Regions from separate parts of the Variovorax sp. 20P10.2.4 genome, predicted to be linked through region 2. Evidence: predicted binding sites of a transcription regulator. Region 2 holds the regulator's gene; each other region holds the start of a gene.
The links. Region 2 encodes sigma-54, which starts transcription at its own class of promoters, with help from an activator protein. Its sites were predicted from a motif close to TGGCANGNAANCTGCTTT; they were not measured.
Positions count from the first base shown of each region.

Region 1: a site for sigma-54 is predicted at 6,055-6,072, ahead of AC27VN_RS04535 (pilin). Genes of this name have one in related genera too.
Region 3: a site for sigma-54 is predicted at 3,180-3,197, ahead of AC27VN_RS27405 (isopenicillin N synthase family dioxygenase). Genes of this name have one in related genera too.

Region 1 covers NZ_JBZAYE010000026.1:3,926-14,090, forward strand. The annotation lists gene sucD (succinate--CoA ligase subunit alpha) at 1-385, shown strand, start outside; gene AC27VN_RS04510 (TerC family protein) at 505-1,194, shown strand; gene AC27VN_RS04515 (Stp1/IreP family PP2C-type Ser/Thr phosphatase) at 1,241-2,044, shown strand; gene AC27VN_RS04520 (FHA domain-containing protein) at 2,120-2,770, shown strand; gene AC27VN_RS04525 (CHASE2 domain-containing protein) at 2,828-5,089, shown strand; gene AC27VN_RS04530 (3',5'-cyclic-nucleotide phosphodiesterase) at 5,116-5,919, shown strand; gene AC27VN_RS04535 (pilin) at 6,141-6,629, shown strand; gene AC27VN_RS04540 (hypothetical protein) at 6,752-8,692, shown strand; gene tfpZ (TfpX/TfpZ family type IV pilin accessory protein) at 8,689-9,435, shown strand; gene AC27VN_RS04550 (divergent PAP2 family protein) at 9,419-9,850, opposite strand; gene AC27VN_RS04555 (decaprenyl-phosphate phosphoribosyltransferase) at 9,857-10,165, opposite strand, start outside.
Region 2 covers NZ_JBZAYE010000595.1:6-4,261, reverse strand. The annotation lists partial or broken gene AC27VN_RS33775 (LysE family translocator) at 1-185, shown strand, start outside; gene AC27VN_RS33770 (phospholipase D family protein) at 195-1,793, opposite strand; gene AC27VN_RS33765 (RNA polymerase factor sigma-54) at 1,804-3,393, opposite strand; gene lptB (LPS export ABC transporter ATP-binding protein) at 3,424-4,218, opposite strand.
Region 3 covers NZ_JBZAYE010000376.1:720-7,341, forward strand. The annotation lists gene rutC (pyrimidine utilization protein C) at 1-358, shown strand, start outside; gene rutD (pyrimidine utilization protein D) at 364-1,170, shown strand; gene AC27VN_RS27390 (malonic semialdehyde reductase) at 1,167-1,763, shown strand; gene rutF (NADH-dependent FMN reductase RutF) at 1,787-2,311, shown strand; gene rutR (HTH-type transcriptional regulator RutR) at 2,322-3,017, opposite strand; gene AC27VN_RS27405 (isopenicillin N synthase family dioxygenase) at 3,233-4,234, shown strand; gene AC27VN_RS27410 (VOC family protein) at 4,240-4,626, shown strand; gene AC27VN_RS27415 (BMP family ABC transporter substrate-binding protein) at 4,712-5,809, shown strand; partial or broken gene AC27VN_RS27420 (ATP-binding cassette domain-containing protein) at 5,831-6,622, shown strand, end outside.

The DNA of each region.
Region 1 (10,165 bases), on a different contig from region 2:
CGTGGCGCAACTGACCGAGATCGGCCTGGGCCAATCGTCGGCAGTCGGCATCGGCGGCGACCCGATCAACGGCCTCAAGCACATCGACGTGATGAAGGCCTTCAACGACGACCCCGAAACCGACGCCGTGATCATGATCGGCGAAATCGGCGGTCCCGACGAAGCCGACGCCGCCCGCTGGTGCAAGGACAACATGAAGAAGCCGGTGGTCGGCTTCATCGCTGGCGTGACCGCGCCTCCCGGCAAGCGCATGGGCCATGCCGGCGCGCTGATCTCGGGCGGTGCCGACACGGCCGAGGCCAAGCTTTCCATCATGGAAGAGTGCGGCTTCACCGTGACGCGCAACTTCTCGGAACTGGCCAAGCTGCTCAAGGGCAAGCTGTAAGCCACGGCGTTCGCGCCCAGCAAGGTCCGTAAAGAGACCTCACACGCGCAAGAAAGAACAAGACGCCCGCAATCCGATTGCGGGCGTTTTTTTCACAAAAACAAAGCGGGATCAGAGACATGGAACTTCTTCAAAGCACGGACTTCTGGATCGGCCTGATCAAGATCGTCTGGATCAACATCATCCTGTCGGGCGACAACGCCGTGGTGATCGCCATGGCGGCGCGTTCGCTGCCGCCCGAGCAGCAGAAAAAAGCGGTGCTCTTCGGCTCCGGCGCGGCCGTCGTGTTGCGGATCGTGCTGACGGTGGTGGCGGCCAAGCTGCTGGCGCTGCCGTACCTGCAGATCGTCGGCGGCCTGCTGCTGCTGTGGATCGGCCTGCAACTGCTCGGCGAGGAAGACGAGGGCGACGGCGACTCCAAGGAGTACGGCAGCATGATGGCGGCCGTGCGCACCATCCTGCTGGCCGACCTCGTGATGAGCCTGGACAACGTGATCGCCGTGGCGGCCGCCGCGCAGGGCAGCATGGTGCTGCTGGTGCTGGGCCTGGCGATCAGCATCCCGCTCGTGATCTTCGGCAGCACGCTGATGATCAAGCTGATGGAGCGCTTCCCCATCATCGTGATGCTGGGCGCGGCGCTGATCGGCTGGGTCGGTGGCGAGACCATCGTGAGCGACGTGTCGCTGCGCGAGGTGCTGGCGGCCAACCCCTGGCTGCACTACGCCGCTGCCGCGGCCGGTGCGCTGTTCGTGGTGGCGGTGGGCAAGCTGCTCCAGCGGCGCGCCCACGCGGCCGCGGCGCAGCACTGACGGCGGAAGCCACCACCGGGCTGCCGCTTCGCCGACACTTGCGACCATGGTAGGTGTCGGCACTTCCCTCTTCTCGACCCGTCCCCCGCTCTCGTGGGAGTTCGCGGCGCTGACCGACGTCGGCCGCGTGCGCGCCCACAACGAGGACGCGGTCCATGTCGATCCCGTGCTCGGGCTGGCGGTGCTGGCCGACGGCATGGGCGGCTACAAGGGCGGCGAAGTCGCCAGCGCGATGGCGGTGTCGCTGGTGCATGCGAACTTCCGGCGCTGGTACGTGCAGGCCGGTCCGCAGGCGCCGGCCCGCGTCGTGCGGCGCGCGCTGCAGGCCGCGACCGACGAGGCCAATGCCGCCATCCTCGACGGCAGCCTGACCAATCCCAACCTGCAGGGCATGGGGACCACGCTGGTCCTGGCCGCCTTCGGGCCGCACCGCGTGATGGTGGGCCACATCGGCGACTCGCGCTGCTACCGGCTGCGCAACGACAAGCTCGAGCAACTCACGCGCGACCATTCGCTGCGCCAGCAGCAGCTCGATGCCGGCGCCATCACGGCCGAGGAAGCGCTGTCCTCGCCCAACCGCAATCTCGTGACCCGCGCCGTCGGCGTCGAGGCCCAAGTCTTGCTGGAAATGCATGAACACACGGCCAGGCCCGACGACCTCTATATGCTGTGCTCCGACGGGCTCAGCGAAATGGTCCCAGACGCCCAGCTTTTCACGCTTCTGACGAGACAAGACGGTGGTATTGAGTCCAAGGTATCACTTTTGGCAAACATCGCCAACGAAAATGGCGGACGGGATAACATTTCTGTCATCCTGGCCCGGGCCAGCCTGCCACGCGCGGCGGCCTGACGCAGGCGATGGGGCGGCGGATGCATCCGCCGCGTCGTCGTCGGCCCCGCGACAATTGCAATCAGGGAGTCGGCAGTGCCGAGAATGAGTATCTCGATCGATGGTGTCGTCATTCGGGAAGTGACGCTCGCGAAGGACCGTACCACCCTCGGGCGGCGCGCCTACAACGACATCGTGGTCGACAATCTCGCGGTGAGCGGCGAGCATGCCGTTCTGACCCTGCGCGGTGGCGATGTCCAAATTGAAGACCTCAACAGCACCAACGGCACCTACGTCAATGCAGTGGCCGTGCAGAAGCGGACGCTCAAGGACAACGATGTCATCGAGGTCGGCGGCTGCCGCATCCACTACCGCGCGCGCAGCGTCGCGCCCGCGGCCGGCACGCCGGTCCAGGTCGTCGTCGGCACCGAGTCTTCCGCCCCCATTCCGCTGTCCGCCGCGCCCACCGAATCGGGCGCGCTGGTCGAGCTCGGCGTGCCGGTGCTGCGCGTGCTGGCCGGCGAGAACGCCGGGCACGACCTGCCGCTGCAGAAGGTCGTCACCACCGTCGGCAAGCCCGGCGTTGCCGTCGCGGTGGTCACGCGCCGCCGCCAGGGCTACGTGGCGGCGAGCGTCATGGGTGCCGTCCTGCTCAACGGCGAGCCGCTGGGTGTCGAGGCCGTCGCGCTGCACGAGCGCGACCTGCTCGAGCTCGGCACCCTGCGCCTGCAGTTCGCACGGGTCTGAGCCGCGGGTCTTCCGTCGGCGAACCGGCCCCGATTCCGACCCCGGTTCCGGTCGATCATGAGTGCATTGCGGCGCCATTGGGCGCGCATCGCCGTCACCCTGCTGCCCGTGCTGCTGGCGCTGGCGCATGCCACCGGGCTCTGGCATGCCGGCATGCTCGAGCGCCTCGACCACCTGATCTACGACGTGCGCCTGCGCGCCACCATGCCGGGCACCTTCGATCCGCGCATCGTGATCGTCGACGTCGACGACGCGAGCCTCGCGCGCCAGGGGCAATGGCCGTGGCCGCGCGACAAGGTGGCGCGGCTCGCGACCGAGCTGCTGTCGCACCAGCAGGCCAAGGTCGTGGGCTTCGACGTCATGTTCGTCGAGCCCGATCGCAGCTCGGGCATCGACCGGCTGCGCGAGCTGGCGGACGGCCCGCTGCGCGGCATCCCGGGGCTCGCCGGCGAGGTCGAGAAACTCGCGCCCTCGCTCGACAACGATGCCGTGCTGGCGCGCACGCTCGCCGGTCGGCCCGTGGCGCTCGGCTACTACTTCACGCAGGCCGAAACGCCGCGCGCCCGCGGCGCCTTGCCCGCCACGCCGCTGTGGCCCGCCGACGCGCTGCCCGCGAAGGAGGGCTACACCACGCACTGGAACGGCTTCGGCGCCAGCCTGCCGGTGCTCGCGCAGGCCGCGCCCAGCGGGGGCTTCCTCAACACCCTGGTCGGCGAGAGCGATGACGGCGTGATCCGCAGCGTGCCGCTGATCGCACGCTACGACGGCGACCAGGCCCGGCCCGGCTACTACGAGTCGCTCGCGCTGGCCGTCTACCGGCTCGCCAACGGTTCGCCGCCCGTGGTGCCCGCACTGGTGCCCGACAGTCCGGTCGCGCAGCTCGAGTCGCTGCGCATCGGCGAACTGCGCGTGCCGGTCGATCGCAACGCCAGCGTGCAGGTGCCGTTCCGCGGCCCGGGCGGAAGCCGCGGCGGCTCGTTCCGCTACGTGGCGGCCGCCGACGTGCTCGAGGGCCGGCTCGCGCCCGAGGAGCTGAAGGACAAGATCGTGCTCGTCGGCGCCACCGCGCCGGGCCTGCAGGATCTGCGCGCCACGCCCGCGGCACCTTCCTTCGCCGGCGTCGAGGTGCATGCCAACATCGTCTCGGCGCTGCTCGACGACCGCCTGCTCGCCGTGCCCGACTACGCGCCCGGCTACGAGGTGCTGACCGTGTTCATCGCCGGCATCGCGCTGGCCATCGGCCTGTCGCTGCTGCCCGCGCTGCGCGCCGTGGCCTTCATGCTGGCCGTGGCCGCGCTGCTGGTCGGGCTCAACACCTGGCTCTACGTCGCCCACGGCCTGGTGCTGCCGCTGGCCTCGACGCTGGCCATGGTCGCGCTCGCCTTCCTGCTCAACATGAGCTGGGGCTACCTGGTCGAATCGCGCGCGCGCCGCGGCCTCGTGCAGCTCTTCGGCACCTACGTGCCGCCGCAGCTCGTCGACGAGATGCTGGAGCGCCCCGGTCACTACAGCATGCGCGCCGAGAGCAAGACCATGACCGTCATGTTCTGCGACATGCGCGACTTCACGCGCTTCTCGGAGCAGATGTCGCCGGCCGAGCTGCAGGCCTTCCTCAACACCGTGTTCAGCCGCCTCACCGACGTCATCACCGCGCACCGCGGCACCGTCGACAAGTACATGGGCGATTGCGTCATGGCCTTCTGGGGCGCGCCGCTCGAGACGCCCGACCACGCCAGCCTCGCCGTCAATGCCGCGCTCGACATGGCCGAGGCCGTGCAGGACCTCAACCGCATCCACCGCTCCATCGGCCGGCCCGAGATCAGCATCGGCATCGGCCTCAACAGCGGCGTCATGAGCGTGGGCGACATGGGATCGGCCGCGCGGCGCAGCTACACCGTGGTCGGCGACGCGGTCAACCTGGCCTCGCGCCTCGAGGGCCTCAGTGGCCACTACGGCGTCGAGATCGTCGCCAGCGGTGGCACGCGCGAGTTCGCGCCGGCCTATGTCTGGCAGGAGCTCGACAGCGTGTTCGTCAAGGGCCGAGCCCAGGCCGTCGCCGTGTTCACGCCGCTGGCCGTCGCCCTGGACGAAGCCGACGTCGTCGCCGTGCGCGAGGCGCACCGGCTCGAACGCTGGGCCGAGGTGCTGGCCGCCTACCGGCGCCAAGACTGGGCCTTGGGCCGAAACTTGCTGGACCCCCTCCTCGTGGCCGATGCCAAAAAAGTCCTTTACCAGCTCTACGCGCAGAGATTAGCCTCGATGGCGTTGCGTCCCCACGACCCGTCGTGGGACGGTGCGACCCGGTTCGAAACCAAATGACAGACACAGACAAGGGGTCTCTCACAATGCAGGTTCGTGTGCTGGGTTGCTCGGGCGCCATCGCCAAAGACTGCCGCACCACCTCTTTCCTGGTCGATACCGACCTGCTCGTCGATGCCGGCACCGGCGTCGGCGATCTCACCCTCGAAGAAATGGCCGGCGTCGACGACATGGTGCTCACGCACTGCCATCTCGACCACATTGCCGCCCTGCCCCTGATGCTCGACGCCGTCGGCGGCCGTCGCACCCGGCCGCTGCGCGTGCATGCGCTGCGCGCCACCATCGAGGCGCTGCGCGCCCATGTCTTCAACAACATCATCTGGCCCGATTTCGAGAGCATCCCGAGTCCCGAGGCGCCCTTCGTCACCTTCCACGACATCGCCGTCGGCCAGACCCTGCTGCTCGGCAGCGCCACGCCCAAGCGCATCGAGGTGCTGCCGGCCGTGCACACCGTGCCCGCCTGCGGCTTCGCCGTGAGCCGTGCCGACGGCGGTGCCCATTGGGTCTTCAGCGGCGACACCGAGCGCAACGCGCCGTTCTGGGACCGCGTCAACGCGCTCGAGGTCGCGATGCTCGTCATCGAGACCGCCTTCAGCAACCGCGAACAAGCCTTGGCGGAACGCAGCCTGCACCTGTCGCCCACCATGCTGGCCGACGAGCTGGCTCACATCGAGCCCGGCAAGGACTACCCGATCTACATCACCCACACCAAGCCGGCCGAAACCGAGGAGATCATGAGCCAGATCGAATCGCTGGCCGGCCGGCAGGTCCCGGGGCTCGCGCAGCGGGACATCCGCTGGCTCAAGGCGGACGGCATCCTGACCTTCTGAGCCCGGCCGCGCGGCCGGGATGGCATGACAAATTTGTCACCATGTGTCGCATCTTGATACATCTTCTGTCACACGCAGTAACGCCAATGTGGTCAGGGGTGACGCGTTAGGTCGCTGACGGGGCGGCAAAACGGGTGGCACGGATGCTGCGGAAGGTTCCACGCTCCGGGGGGAGGACTCCCGGGAGTGACAACCAACCCAACCAACCTGGAGTTAGTGAAATGAACCGTCGTTCCATCGCACGCAATGTGCAGAAGGGTTTCACCCTTATCGAATTGATGATCGTTGTGGCGATCATTGGTATCTTGGCGGCTGTGGCGCTGCCGGCTTATCAGGACTACGTGACCCGTGGTCAAGTGACCGAGGCCGTGACCCTTGGCGGTGGCCTGAAGCAGCCGCTGGCCGAGTACGGCGCGGACAAGAATGCTTGGCCCACGCTGCTCGTCTCGCCAATGGCAACGCCTTCCGCAGGGCAGCTGAATGCGAACCTCATCGGTAAGTACAGCACCGTTGCCGATTCGATCAGTGGTGCCTATCCCGCAGGTACGATTACCGTTGGCATGACGGCGGGTAAGGCCAGCGGTGGCACCCTGACGTTTGTAACGGCCAATGGTGGCAGCACCTGGGCTTGTGGCACTGCATCGGTTGATGGCGTGGCTGGTACTTCCTCCATCGAAGTCAAATACCTGCCGAACGCTTGCAAGCCCTGATAAAAGATTTGAATTCTTTGATCAAAAGCGAGCCCGAAAGGGCTTGCTTTTTTTTTGCTTTACTGGCGTAAGTGCAAATAACCTTGGACTGCAAGAATCAAAATGAAGAGATGGGAGTGTAGATGAAGGCGCTATGTCAATGGGTAAAAAGCCACCAATTTTTTGCGGCAACAATAATGTTGCCGCTGTTAAGCGTTGCACTTTATTGGCAGGTTTTGGGTTTTGAGTACGTCTGGGACGACAACCTGCTCTTTTTAGACAAGTCAGCGCTTTTAAATGATGCTCTCAGCTGGAGGTTGCTTGCAGAACCAGTGCTCCCAGGTACAAGCTACCTCAGACCCTTAGTGTTCTTGACTTTATATGCCGAATTCCATATTTTTGGTCAAAAGCCGCTGGTGTCGCATGTAATTAATCTCTTGATTTATACGTGCAATGTATGGCTCGTATTTTATGTTTGCAGACAGCTCTTGATGCAATTGAGGCGGCAACATTGCACATCACTAGCTTTTTTAGCTGGCGTTGTTTATGCAGTTCATCCGGCGCTCGTGGAGACGACAGCTTGGGTTGCGGGTCGATTCGACTTGATGTCAACATTCTTCATTCTGGCGGCGATTGCGATTTATACCTATAAACCCGGCTCTCCGAGTTTGCCGCGTTCGATTTTCGCAGTCACTTTGATGGCGGGAGCCCTTTTAAGCAAGGAGTTGGGCGCAGTCTTGCCCATGGTGCTGTTGTGCATTTGGCTCGCGATCCAAGGGAAAGGGCGTTCGTGGATGGGGCGCAACGGTCTTGCCAAGGAAGTGCTCATTCAAAATCGGTACCTGTTGCTGTTGTCGGCCGTGATTTTTGGGGCATATGTTATTTTGCGCAAAAATTCCGCAGGAGGGATATATCACAGCACCATGTCGGTCGAATATATTCGCGACGTAATAATTCAAGGATTGACTCCACTCGAAGCGCTGAAGTTTTATGCTGTGAAGATTTTCTTTCCATTCAGTTCGATCAACCCTTTGCATCCCGCCTACGAGCTGAAACCACATGGCATTCCGGAGATGGTAGCGAGCGTTCTTGTCGTCGGCGCGCTACTTTTTCTGTCCCTTCAGTGTTTAAGGAACAAAAGCCCGGCTGCATGGGTTTTTGGGGCCGGAATGTTTTGTCTGCTTCCTGTACTTCACTTCATTCCTTTGAGCACAGGAGGAAATATTGGGCACGAAAGATTTCTGACGGCGCCATTGGCATTCTTTTGCATTTCGATGGTGTTGGTGGACTATAAGTCGCTGATCGAATTCACCGGCTTGAGAGGTCAATTTGCAAATCGATGGCTTTTGGTTGCCGCGACGGGATGGATTTTTATAGCTCTCCTCACAACGTATACAGTCCTGCCCATATGGTCTTCCGATCTTCGGCTTTGGAATTGGGCGTATCATAAACATCCCAATTTTTTCTTTGCTCAATACAATTACATGTATGGAGCGCTCAAGGCAGGTCGAGCCGATCTGGTGGAAAAAGAAATTAATTTCGTGAGGGAAAGGGACGGAGGGCTAGATGTTCCCGATCAAATTATCTATGCAAACCTGTTGCTGCGAAAAGGGGATCCCGAAAGCCTTGATTATCTTCGAGGGATAATGTTCGCTCTTCCAAAATTCCATGAAATGAAAGATGGAGAACGAAAAGTACTCGGCATGCCTGTCCCAAAAATTGGCATTGCAGGTGTATACGGAGATTATGCGCTTGGGCTGATGATGTTTAAGGGCGATGCCGTCTCTGCACTTAAATATAGCAAGATCGCTGAGTGGTATTTGGCTGAAAGTGAAAAAATTGCCTTATTTTACCCGAGAGTGGCAATTCTTCTTGCGCTTGGACGAGACAGGGATGCTCAAGATCTTTTCGATAGCTTGGAGCCACTGTTTTATTCAAAAAAAGAGCGGCTTAAAAAAGACCCTGCATTGATTCTCGAAAAATATTGCAAGGCCTCTTCTGGCGAGGATGCTTCCAGATGCCGCGACCTTATAGAAAAGGCGAAAAAAATGGCGGAAAAAAGCGCAGGCGCTGAGATTCCATGATGAGTTTTATTGTCAAGAATAAGCTGAGCGCTGTCGGTTGGCAGATTACGTACTCATCTGTTTTCTTGGCGGTTGTTTATTTCTTTGTGTTTTTATTGTGGTATCCCCACCCACTAGAGAAAACGGCCGAGGTTGTAAAAGTTTTTGGCGTTTTGGCGCTGGTGAATTTGGTGCTCGGGCCAGCGCTTACGTTTGTTTTGTATAAAGAGGATAAGAAAAAGCTGGTTATTGATTTGTTGGTGATGTTTTTATTGCAATTGATTGCGTGCGCATATGGAGTATTTGTTCTTGCCCAAGGTCGGCCGCAGTGGCTCGTGTTCGTGGTCGACGACTTCGAAGTTGTACGCCCAGTAGATGTCGATCTTAAAGGGCACGACAGGCTCAACGCCGAGATGGTGGCTTCCTTTTTTCATGGCCCCAAGGTGGTCGCAGCTGTGTACTCCGGTGATCAAGAAATTCGGCTAAAGCAAAAGCAAGACGAGTTGATTTTGGGAAAAAGCTTTGCTAAAGAATTAGAGGCCTATCAAGTGCTTGCGACCCAAGCAGCCAAGATAAGAGAAAAAGCGCGCAAGCTTGTTGACTTGGAGCAGTTCAACCCAAAGCAGGATGTAGCGGCCACCCGAATGAAGTGGGCTGCAGCAACCGGATGGTTACCGCTCAAGGGTAATCAGAGGGATATGGTGATTCTTCTCAATAAAGAGGGCGCGGTCATCACCATAGCCGATCTTAGACCTTGGAATTGATCAAGGTTGTAATGATTACTGCGACCGATATACCGACGAAAATTCCGGCTCCGACTTCGATGCAGCTATGGCCCATTCGCTCACGCAACGGCGTGGTTCCAGTCGAAGGGTTATCCAGCTTGTTGAGGAGAGCCGCGTGCTTGCCAACCTCGCGGCGCAAGCTGGTGGCATCTAGCACCACAATAAATGCGAGCGCGAGCGCTACTCCGAAGGCTGGATGATCGAAACCCTGTTTAAGGGCCACCAGTGCTGCGACACTGGTTACGATCGCGGTGTGATTGCTTGGCAACCCGCCGTACCCAATCAATCCAAAAGCTAGTTTGCGAGCTCGAACGCTATTGATGACAAGCTTTAACGTTCCCGCAACCAGCCATGCCAAAAATGGGGTGAAGAGGTATGAAAAATCAGTTCTCATGGTGGTTCAGGCACCGTTTGGCCAAAGTGCCCAAACGCATGCAGCAATCCAAAGCAACACCGTCAATATCAGCTGCCAATCTGCGAGTAATGCATCTGTGGGAGACTCCCCGCCGTCCAGTTTTTCCACCACGTACCAATATCGAAACAATCCAAAGAGCACGAGCGGCACTGTGAACACCAATTGCGGCCGAGCCGACATAACAAACATGCTATAGAAGACAAGTGCCCCAGTTGCAGACATTTCTGCGTAGCGATCAACCAGCGATAGTGAATATTTTTCTAGTACTTTTCGGCCGTCGATTCCGCTGAGGCT
Region 2 (4,256 bases):
TCGCGGTGCCGGCCGTGATCTTCTGCATCGAGACCGGCTGGTACGCCATCGTCGCGCTCGCGCTGTCGTCGGCGGCGCCGCGCTCGGCCTACCTGCGCTACAAGACCTGGATCGACCGCGCGGCCGGCGGCGTGATGGGGCTGCTGGGGCTGCGGCTGGTGTGGTCGGCGGTGCGCGGGACCTGAGGCCGATTCCTAGAGCAGGCTCTCCGGCGTCAACGGCGCCAGCAGCTCGAGCATGGTGCGGTCCCAGAAGCCCGAGTCGGGCTCCTCGCTCAGCACCGTGGTCTTGCCGGCCTCCTCGCTGATCCACTCCAGGCGCGAGTCGCTGCCTTCGGCGAAGCGCAGCCTGTAGGCGCCCTGCTGCTTGAGCACCTCGAGCAGCTTCAGCGCCTGCTGCGCCATCTCGGGGCTGCGGATGAACAGGCCGATCTCGGTGTTGTGGACCTCGGAGCGCGGGTCGAAATTCATCGAGCCGACGAACAGGATGCGCTGGTCGATCACCGCCGACTTGGCATGCAGCCGCCCGACCGAGGTGCCGAACAGGCCCAGCCGCACGCTGCGGCGGGTGCGGTTGGTGCTGAGTTCGTAGAGTTCGGCGCCCAGGCGCAGCATCTCGGGCCGGTAGCGGCGGTAGGCGGTGTGCACCAGCGGCTCGTCGGTGGCGGCGAGCGAGTTGGTCACCACGCTGATCTTCACCTGGCGCCGGCGGATCTCGTTCATCACCTCGAGCCCCGCGGCGCCCGGGATCAGGTAGGGCGAGACGATGGTCACCTCGCTGCGCGCGCGGCGCATCTGCTCGACCACGTTGTAGCGCACGCTGTCGACGTCGAGCAGCGGCACGCCGCCGTACGAGGCGGTCTTGCCGATCACGCGGTCGGGCGAATCGGCATAGGCCTCGGCCGTGGTCCAGATCAGGCCGAGCCGGCCGGCGTCGAGGTCCTCGGCGATCGGGCCGTAGCCCAGCAGGTCGTTGGGCGCGGGCTTCGGCGGCGGCGGCGTGGTGTCGGGGCCGGTGGCGGCCTCGAAGCGGCGCTGCAGTTCGTCGGCAGGCAGCGCGCTCGCCACCACCGACTCGATGGGCCGCACGTAGGGGCTGTTCCAGTACTGGTCGAACAGGCTGCCCAGGCGCGGGATCAGCGCGCCCGTCACGAAGGTGTCGAGGTCGATGAAGTTCTCGCCCGCGGTGCGCCGGAAGTACTGGTTGCCGATGTTGCGCCCGCCCGCCACGGCCATCGCGCCGTCGGCGATGAACAGCTTGTTGTGCATGCGCCGGTTGACGCGGCTGAAGTCGAACAGCGAGGCCGTGAAGCGCGCGAGCAGGCTGCCGCGGCCGGCCGGGAAGGGGTTGAACAGGCGCAGCTCGACATTGGGCGTGGCCGCGAAGCCGCGCAGCAACTCGTCCTCGCCCGCGGTGTAGAGGTCGTCCATCAGCACGCGCACCCGCACGCCGCGCTGCGCGGCGTCGCGCAGGGTGCGCAGCAGGTAGCGGCCGGTCTCGTCGTTCTCGATCTGGTAGTACTGGACGTCGAGCGTGCGCTGGGCCCGGCGCGCGAGCTGGATGCGGGTGTCGAAGGCGAAGTCGCCACCGGGCATGAGGCGAAAGCCGCTGAGGTCGGGGTCGGGCTGCGCGGCCAGCGCGATGCGCCCGAGCGCGGTGTCCTTCGACACGGCGATGGCCTTGGTAGGCGCGCGCGGGGCCTCGTCGGGCAAGGTCGCGCAACCGGCGGCCAGCAGCGCGGCCGCGATGGCGAACACCCAGAGCCCACAGCGCGACAGCAGGCGTCGGGCCATCGGCGGCTTTCTACAGGGCCTTGCGCAGGTTGGCGGGCGCGATGCGCAGCGCCTCGCGGTATTTGGCGACGGTGCGGCGCGCGCACTCGATGCCCTGCTCCTTGAGCATCTCGGAGATCTGGCTGTCCGACAGCGGCTTCTTCACGCTCTCCGAACCGACGAACTGCTTGATCAGCGCGCGCACCGCGGTGCTCGACGCATTGCCGCCGGTCTCGGTGCCCAGCGCCGAGCCGAAGAAGTACTTGAGCTCGACCGTGCCGAAGGGCGTGGACATGTACTTGGCGGTGGTCACGCGCGAGATGGTGGACTCGTGCAGCCCGAGCTCGTCGGCGATCTCGCGCAGCACCAGCGGGCGCATCGCGAGCTCGCCGTGCACGAAGTAGCTCTTCTGCCGCTCGACGATGGCGTTGCTCACGCGCAGGATGGTGTCGAAGCGCTGCTGGATGTTCTTGATGAACCAGCGCGCCTCCTGCAGCCGCTGCGACAGCGCCTGGCTGCCCTCGCCCTTGTGCGACTTGAGCGCGCCGGCATAGATGTCGTGCACGCGCAGCCGCGGCATCACCTCGGGGTTGAGCATGACGCGGAACTTCACGTTGGTGCCGCGGCCGGTCTTGGTGACGATCACGTCGGGGATGACGATGTTGCGCTCGACATCGACGAAGCGGCGGCCCGGCTTGGGTTCGAGCCGCGCGATGATCTGCAGCGCCGAGCGCACCAGTTCCTCGTTGGTGCGCGTGAGCGTGGCCAGGCGCTTGAAGTCGCGCCGCGCGAGCAGCTCCATCGGCTGCTTGCAGATGGCGAGCGCGGTCTTGCGCACCAGCTCCTCGTCCTCGGTTTCGTCTTCGTCGGCCAGCGCGCGCAGCTGGATCGCGAGGCATTCGCCGAGGTCGCGCGCGCCCACGCCCGCGGGCTCCAGGCTCTGCAGCAGACCGAGCGCGACCTGGAAGTGGTGCACCAGCTCGTCGAACTGGTCGTTGTCGTCGCCCGCGAGGCCCGAGGCCAGCGCCGGCAGCGAATCCTCGAGGTAGCCGTCGTCGTTGAGCGACTCGATCAAAAAGCGCAGCGCGGCGCTGTCGTTCTCGTTGAGCCGCAGGCTCAACGCCTGGCGGTGCAGGAAGGACTGCAGCGATTCCTGGCTGCGCGCGAGTTCGGTAGCATCGGCGCGCTCGTCGTCGCCGGTGCTGCTGTTGTTGCGCGCGGGCGCGTCGCTGCCCCACTCGCTGTCGTCGGGCGCCATGTCGACGGTGCCGTCGCCTTCCCAGTCGGGCTCGCGCTCGGGCGAGTCGAGGGCCGGTTCGGCCTCGGACGATGAGGTGGTCTCGGTGGACGTGGTCGAGGTCGAAGGCGCGGCGCTCGCGTAGTCGCTCTCGGCTTCGCGCTCGGTGTCCTCGCGCGGCGCGGGCGTGTCGGCGGCGTCGAGGCCGAACTCCTCGCGCGCGGCTTCCTCGGCGGTGCGCTCGAGAAAGGGGTTCTCGTCGAGCATCTGCTCGACCTCCTGGCTCAGTTCGAGCGTGGAGAGCTGCAGCAGCCGGATCGACTGCTGCAGCTGAGGCGTCAGCGCGAGATGCTGCGAAACGCGCAGCGACAAGCCTTGTTTCATGCCCTCAGGAAATGACTTGCACGAGGGTCATCACATGCGGAAGTGCTCGCCCAGGTAGACCCGGCGCACTTCGGCGTTGTCGACGATCTCCGAGGGCGTGCCCTGTGCCAGCACATGGCCGTCGCTGATGATGAAGGCGTGGTCGCAGATGCCCAGCGTCTCGCGCACGTTGTGGTCGGTGATGAGCACGCCGATGCCGCGTTCCTTCAGGAAGCTGATGATGCGCTGGATCTCGATCACCGCGATCGGGTCGATGCCGGCGAAGGGTTCGTCCAGCAGGATGAAGCGCGGCTGGGTGGCCAGCGCGCGCGCGATCTCGACGCGGCGGCGTTCGCCGCCCGACAGCGCGAGCGCGGGCGAATCGCGCAGGTGGTCGACGCGCAGGTCGGCCAGCAGCTCCGACAGGCGCTCTTCCATGCGCTGCTTCGACAGCGCCTGCGGCCGGCCGTTGGCATCGGGCTCGCGCTGCAGCTCGAGCACCGCGCGCACGTTCTCCTCGACCGTGAGCTTGCGGAAGATCGAGGCCTCCTGCGGCAGGTAGCTCAGGCCCATGCGCGCGCGGCGGTGGATCGGCATGTGGGCGATCGGCTCGCCGTCGATGGAGATCTCGCCCGCGTCGGCGCGCACCAGCCCGACGATCATGTAGAACGAGGTGGTCTTGCCGGCGCCGTTGGGCCCGAGCAGTCCGACCACTTCGCCCTTCTGTACGTCGAGCGAGACGTCCTTGACCACCTTGCGGCTGCCATAGCTCTTCTGCAGGCCGCGCGCGACGAGGCGGCTGCCCGGCACGCCGTTGGCTTCCTGGGTTCCGGCGGCTTCGATCACTTGCGTTCTTCCCCTTCGCCGCTCAGCGTGGTGGTGGA
Region 3 (6,622 bases), on a different contig from region 2:
CGTGCCGCTCGCCCCCTACGTGCCTGGCACGCTCGCCGACGGCGTGCTCTACGTCTCGGGCACGCTGCCCTTCGACAAGGACAACAACGTGGTCCATGTCGGCGACGCCGCCGCGCAGGCCCGCCATGTGCTCGCCACCATCCAGGGCGTGGTTGAAGCCGCGGGCGGCACCATGGACGACGTGACCTTCAACCAGATCATGATCAAGGACTGGGCCGACTACGCGAAGATCAACGCGGTCTATGCCGAGTTCTTCCCCGGCACCAAACCGGCGCGCTTCTGCATCCAGTGCGGCCTCGTGAAGCCCGACGCGCTGATCGAGATCGCCTCGATCGCGCACGTGGGCCGCAAGTCCTGAGCTCGATGAGCCCCCTGCACTACGAGGTGCACGGCGCGTCCGACGCCGCGGCCACCGTGCTGCTGTCGTCGGGCCTCGGCGGCTCGGCCGGCTTCTGGCAGCCGCAGCTCGGCGCGCTGGTCGCCGCGGGCCACCGCGTCATCGTCTACGACCAGCGCGGCACTGGCCGCAGCCCCGCCACGCTGCCCGAGGCCTATGTGATCGCCGACATGGCGCGCGACGTGCTCGAGATCCTCGATGCCACCCACACCGCGCAGTGCCACTTCGCGGGCCACGCGCTCGGCGGCCTCGTGGGCCTGCAGCTCGCGCTCGACGCACCCGCGCGCATCGCGAGCCTGGTGCTCGTCAACGCGTGGGCCCGACCCAATCCGCATTCGGCGCGCTGCTTCGATGCACGGCTCGCGCTGCTCGGCGCCTGCGGCGCGCGCGCCTATGTCGAGGCGCAGCCGATCTTCCTGTACCCCGCGGCCTGGGCCGCCGAGCATGCGCAGCGCGTGGCCGACGAGGTCGACCATGCCTTCGCGCACTTTCCGGGCGAGGCCAACATGCGCGCGCGCATCGGCGCGCTGCGCGCCTTCGACGTGGCCGCACGTCTCGGCGAGATCGCCGCGCCTGTGCTGATCGCGGCCGCCAAGGACGACGTGCTCGTGCCCTGGACCTGCTCGCAGCACCTGGCCGACGGCCTGCGTGACGTCACGCTCGACTTCGTCGCGCATGGCGGCCATGCCCACAGCGTGACCGAGGCCGAGGCCTTCAACCGCGGCCTGCTCGATTTCCTCTCGCGGGTCGCCACACCCGCCGCCATCGCATGACCACTTCCACTTCGCTCGACGACGCGGCGCTCGCGCTGCTCTTCACGGCCGCGCGCAGCCACAACGGCTGGACCGACGAACCGGTGTCCGACGCGCAGCTGCGCCAGCTGCACGCGCTCGCCAGCCTCGGCCCGACCTCGGCCAACTGCTCGCCCGCGCGCTTCGTGTTCGTGCGCACGCCCGAGGGCAAGGCTCGGCTCGCGCCCGCGCTGTCCAAGGGCAACCTCGAGAAGACGATGAGCGCGCCCGTCACCGTCATCGCCGCCTGGGACCGCAGGTTCTACGACCGACTGCCCACGCTGTTCCCGCATGCCGATGCGCGCAGCTGGTTCACCGGCAGCCCCGAGGCCGCACACGAGACGGCCTTTCGCAATGCCAGCCTGCAGGCCGGCTACCTGCTGCTGGCGGCGCGCGCGCTCGGGCTCGACGCGGGCCCGATGTCGGGCTTCGACAAGGCCAAGGTCGACGCCGCCTTCTTCGAGGGCAGCGACTGGACCGTCAACTTCCTCATCAACCTCGGCCACGGCGACGCGTCGAAGCTGTTCGGGCGCCTGCCGCGCCTGGGCTTCGACGAGGCCTGCGTGCTGGCCTGAAAGCACCCGGCATGCAACACGCCATGGCCTCCATTCCAACGCCCGCCGGGTTGCCGTGCGGCCTGCAGAAAAGCGACTATCGCAACGCAATGGCGCGACTGGGCGCGGCCGTCAACATCATCACCACCGACGGTCCCGCGGGCCGCGCCGGCTTCACGGCCTCGGCCGTCTGCAGCGTGACCGACGAACCGCCGACCCTGCTCGTGTGCCTCAACCGCTCGGCCTCGGTGTACCCGGCCTTCAAGGCCAATGGCGTGCTGTGCGTGAACGTGCTCGCCGCGGGCCACCAGTCGCTGTCGGCGCTGTTCGGCGGCCGCACGCCGATGGACGAGCGCTTCGCCGCCGGCCGCTGGCGCCGCGATGCCACCGGCTCGCCGATGCTCGAGGACGCGGCCGTCTCCTTCGACTGCCGCGTGATGCACGCCACCAGCGCGGGCACGCACGACGTGCTGTTCTGCGAAGCCGTGGCCATCGCCATCGGCGGCGCGGCGCAGGGGCTGATCTACTTCGATCGGCGTTATCACGAGATCGCGGCGCCGCCGCACTGAAGCCGCGAACTCAACGCGGCTCGATGCCCTGCAGCACGATGCGCTGCACGTTCTCCACGGTGCGCTCGAAGAAGCCCTCGTCCTCCAGCGTGTGACCCGACAGCGCCTGCACCTGCACGCCGAAGTCGGCGTAGTGCTGCGTGATCGCCCACAGCGCGAAGATCAGGTGCGGCGGATCGACCGGCGCGAGCTTGCCGGCCTCGACCCAGGCGCGGATCACTTCGGACTTCTTCTCCACCAGCGTGCGCAGCTCGCGATCGAGCTCGTCGCGCAGCAGCGGCGCGCCCTGGATCATCTCGAGGCAGAACAGGCGCGAGGCATCGGGCCGGTCGCGCGAGATCACGAGCTTGCGGCGGATGTAGTCGCCGATCGCCTCGCGCGGATCCTGCTCGGCGCTGAAGCCGCGCAGCGGCTCGAGCCACAGCGCGAGCAGGTCGCGCAGCACGTTGACGTAGAGCTCCTCCTTGTTCGCGAAGTAGTAGAGCAGGTTGCTCTTCGACACGTCGGCGCGCGCGGCCACCTGGTCGATCGAGGTACCGTGCAGCCCGAAGCGCGAGAACAGCCCGAGCGCCGCGCCCAGGATCGCGCTGCGCTTGTTCTCGATCTGGCGCAGCCGCCGGTTCACCGCCGACGCGCTGCGCACGGCGGGCTTGCGGCTCGGCTTCTCGCTGTGGCTGGCCGCGGCCAGCGCCTTGGTCTTCGGCATCTTCCCTCGCTCTTTCTGTCTTCGTCGATCGTCATCGGTCGTTGGTTCGGAACGCGCACCACTGTAAGGCCGCGTGCATCGCACCGCGCCGCGCCGGTGTTCCGAAGGCCTCGCGGCGCACCATGCTGACGCGACGAAAGCGATTTGTCCATTTGGTCCAACTGGCACAGACGTTGCATGGCGAAAGGCATGCCAAGCCCATGGAGCCATTCGCCATGACCCTGCTGTCCGTTCCCATCATCGATCTCGCGCCGTACTTCGCCGGCACCGCCGAAGGCAAGGCCGAGGTCGCGCACAAAGTCGACGAAGCCTGCCGCAGCATCGGCTTCCTCGTGATCACCAACCACGGCATCGCGCCCGAGCTGATCGCGCGCGTGGCCTCGCTGTCGCGGCGCTTCTTCGAGCTGCCCCTGGCCGAGAAGCGCAAGGTCGACCGCCCGCGCGAGGACGCGGTGCGCGGCTACAGCGCGGTCGGCGAGGAAGGCCTGTCGTACAGCCTCGAGGAAGCGGCACCGGGCGACCTCAAGGAGTCGTTCTCGATCGGCCCCTCGAACGTGCCCGACGACGACTACCACCGCGGTCCCGCGGCCGGTCCGCATTTCGAACCCAACAGCTGGCCGCCGATCGAGGGCTTCCGCGAAGCCTACGAGGGCTACTTCGAGGCGATGAGCGATCTCTCGCGCTCGCTGATGCGCGTGTTCGCGCTCGGCCTCGCGCTGCCCGAGCGCTTCTTCGACGACAAGATCGACCGCCACATCAGCATGTTCCGCGTGCTGAGCTATCCGCCGCAGCGCGAGCAGCCGCTGCCGGGCCAGTTGCGCGCGGGCGCGCACAGCGACTACGGCAGCCTCACGATCGTGCTGCCCGACGACAAGGGCCTGCAGGTGTTCAACAAGGCCGGCCAGTGGGTCGACGTGCCGCAGGTCGAGGGCGGCCTGGTCGTCAACATCGCCGACCTGATGATGCAGTGGACCAATGACCAGTGGGTGTCGACGCTGCACCGCGTGATCAACCCGCCCTTCGAGGTGGCGAGCACCAACCGCCGGCAGTCGCTGGTGTTCTTCCACCAGCCCAACTACGACGCGATGGTCGAGTGCCTGCCGAGCTGCCTCGCGCCCGGCGAACAACCGAAGTACGCGCCGATCTCCTCGGGCGACCACCTGACCTCGAAGTTCGTCAAGCAGACGACCTTCGGCGGCACCAAGGTGACGGCGTAGAGCACATGGCCCACCTGTCCTACGTCAACATCTTCGCGAAGGACGTGGTCGCGCTCAGCGGCTTCTACCAGCGCGTGTTCGGCTTCCCCGAGATCGAGGCGATCCGCTCGCCGATCTTCCGCGGCCTCGACACCGGCAAGTCGAGCCTGGGCTTCAACGCGCTCGATGCCTACGAACTGCTGCAGCTCGCCGAGTTCTCCGACACGCGCGGCGTGAAGTTCCTGCTCAACATCGACGTCGACAGCCAGGACGAGGTCGACCGGATGGTGCCGATCGCGCTCGAGGCCGGCGCCACGCTCGTCAAGGCGCCCTACCGCACCTACTACGACTGGTACCAGTCGGTGCTGCTCGATCCCGAGGGCAACGTGTTCCGCATCAACTTCATGCTGTGACGCGCCCGCGGCCTCCTCGCGCCTGCTCGCTCTCCTTCTTCTTTCTCCGGCCCCTTCCGCCATGCCTCTCTCGAAAGGTTGCTCCATGCCGCGCACTCCCGTTTCCTGTCTCGCCCTGACCTTCGCGGCGGGCGCAGCGTCCCTCGCGGCGCTGCCCGCGGTCGCCGCCGACGGCTTCACGCTCAAGGACAAGCCCAAGATCGCGATGCTCTACTTCGGCCCCAAGAACGACGGCGGCTGGACCCAGGCCTTCGACGAGGCGCGCGTGAAGATCGAGAAGGAACTCGGCCAGAAGATCCAGTTCGTCGAGAACGTGCCCGAGGACGCCTCGGCCATCAAGCCCGCGGCCGAGAAGTTCATCCAGCGCGGCGCCAACATCGTCATCGGCACGGCCTTCGGCTACTCCGACAGCTTCAAGGACCTGGCCGCCAAGTACCCCGACGTCGCCTTCCTCAACGGCTCGGGCACCACCAACGGCCGCAACCTCGAATCCTTCTACGGCCGCACCTACGAGAGCCAGTACCTGTGCGGCATGGCCGCAGGCGCGGCCTCCAGGAGCGGCAAGCTCGGCTTCGTCGCGGCCAATCCCTTCGGCGTGGTGAACTGGACCATCAACGCCTTCGCGCTCGGCGCGCAGAAGATGAACCCCAACGCCACCGTCAACGTGATCTACACCGGCGCGTGGAACGACCCCGTGAAGGAACGCGCCGCCGCCTCCGCGCTGATCGACCAGGGCGCCGACGTGATCGGCCAGCACGTCGACAGCCCCACGCCGCAGATCGTCGCGCAGGAGCGTGGCGTCTACGGCACCGGCCACCACCGCGACCTGCGCCAGTTCGCGCCCAAGGCCACGCTGTGCTCCTCGGTCTGGGTGTGGGACCGCTTCCTGACGCCCGAGCTCAAGAAGATCATGGCCGGCAACTGGAAGCCCGCCGAGTACGGCGCCTTCATTTCGATGAAAGACGGCGGCACCGACATCGCGGGCTTCGGCCCGGCCGTGCCCAAGGACAAGGCCGCGCTGATCACCGCCGAGCGCGACGCGCTCATGAAGGGCAAGCAGATCTACGCCGGCCCGCTGGCCGACCGCGACGGCAAGGAGCGCGTGGCCAAGGGCGCCGTGCTGTCCGATGCCGACCTCTGGAAGATGGACTGGTTCGTCAAGGGCGTGGTCACGCAGAAGTAGGCCGCGAGGAATTCCGCCCCCATGCCCAACGCGCTCGAACTCACCGGCATCCGCAAATCCTTCGACGGCTTCGCGGCGCTGACCGACGCGCACTTCGCCGCGCGCTGGGGCGAGGTGCATGCGCTGCTCGGCGAGAACGGCGCGGGCAAGTCCTCGCTGATGAACATCGCGGCCGGCCTCTATGCGCCCGAGGCGGGCCAGCTGCTGGTCGACGACAACGCGGTGCGCTTCGCGGGCCCGCGCGATGCGGCGCGCCAGCGCATCGGCATGGTCCACCAGCATTTCAAGCTGGTGCGGCCCTTCACCGTGGCGCAGAACATCCTGCTGACCGCCCCGCCTTCGGCCGAGTTCCGAAGCCATGGCGAGCGGCTGCGCGACATCGCGCGCGACATCCGCAACAAGGCCTCGGCGCTGGGCTTCGACATCGACCCGATGCGCCGCGTCGACACGCTCTCGATCGCCGAGCAGCAGCGCGTGGAGATCCTCAAGGTGCTGCTCGCGGGCGCGCGCATCCTGATCCTCGACGAGCCCACCGCCGTGCTGACCGACCAGGAGGCAGCGCGGCTGCTGCAGACCGTGCAGGGGCTCGCGCGCGGCGGCGCCGCGGTGGTGCTGGTCACGCACAAGATGGCCGACGTGAAGACCTATGCCGACCGCGTGACCGTGATGCGTGGCGGGCGCACCGTGGCCACGCTGCGCCCGCAGGATGCGTCTGTCGCCGAGCTCGTGAAGCTCACGGTGGGCGAAGCGGTCGCCGCCTCGGCCTTCCGGCCCGCGCCCTCGGCGCGCGGCGCGGTGCGCCTGTCGGTGCGT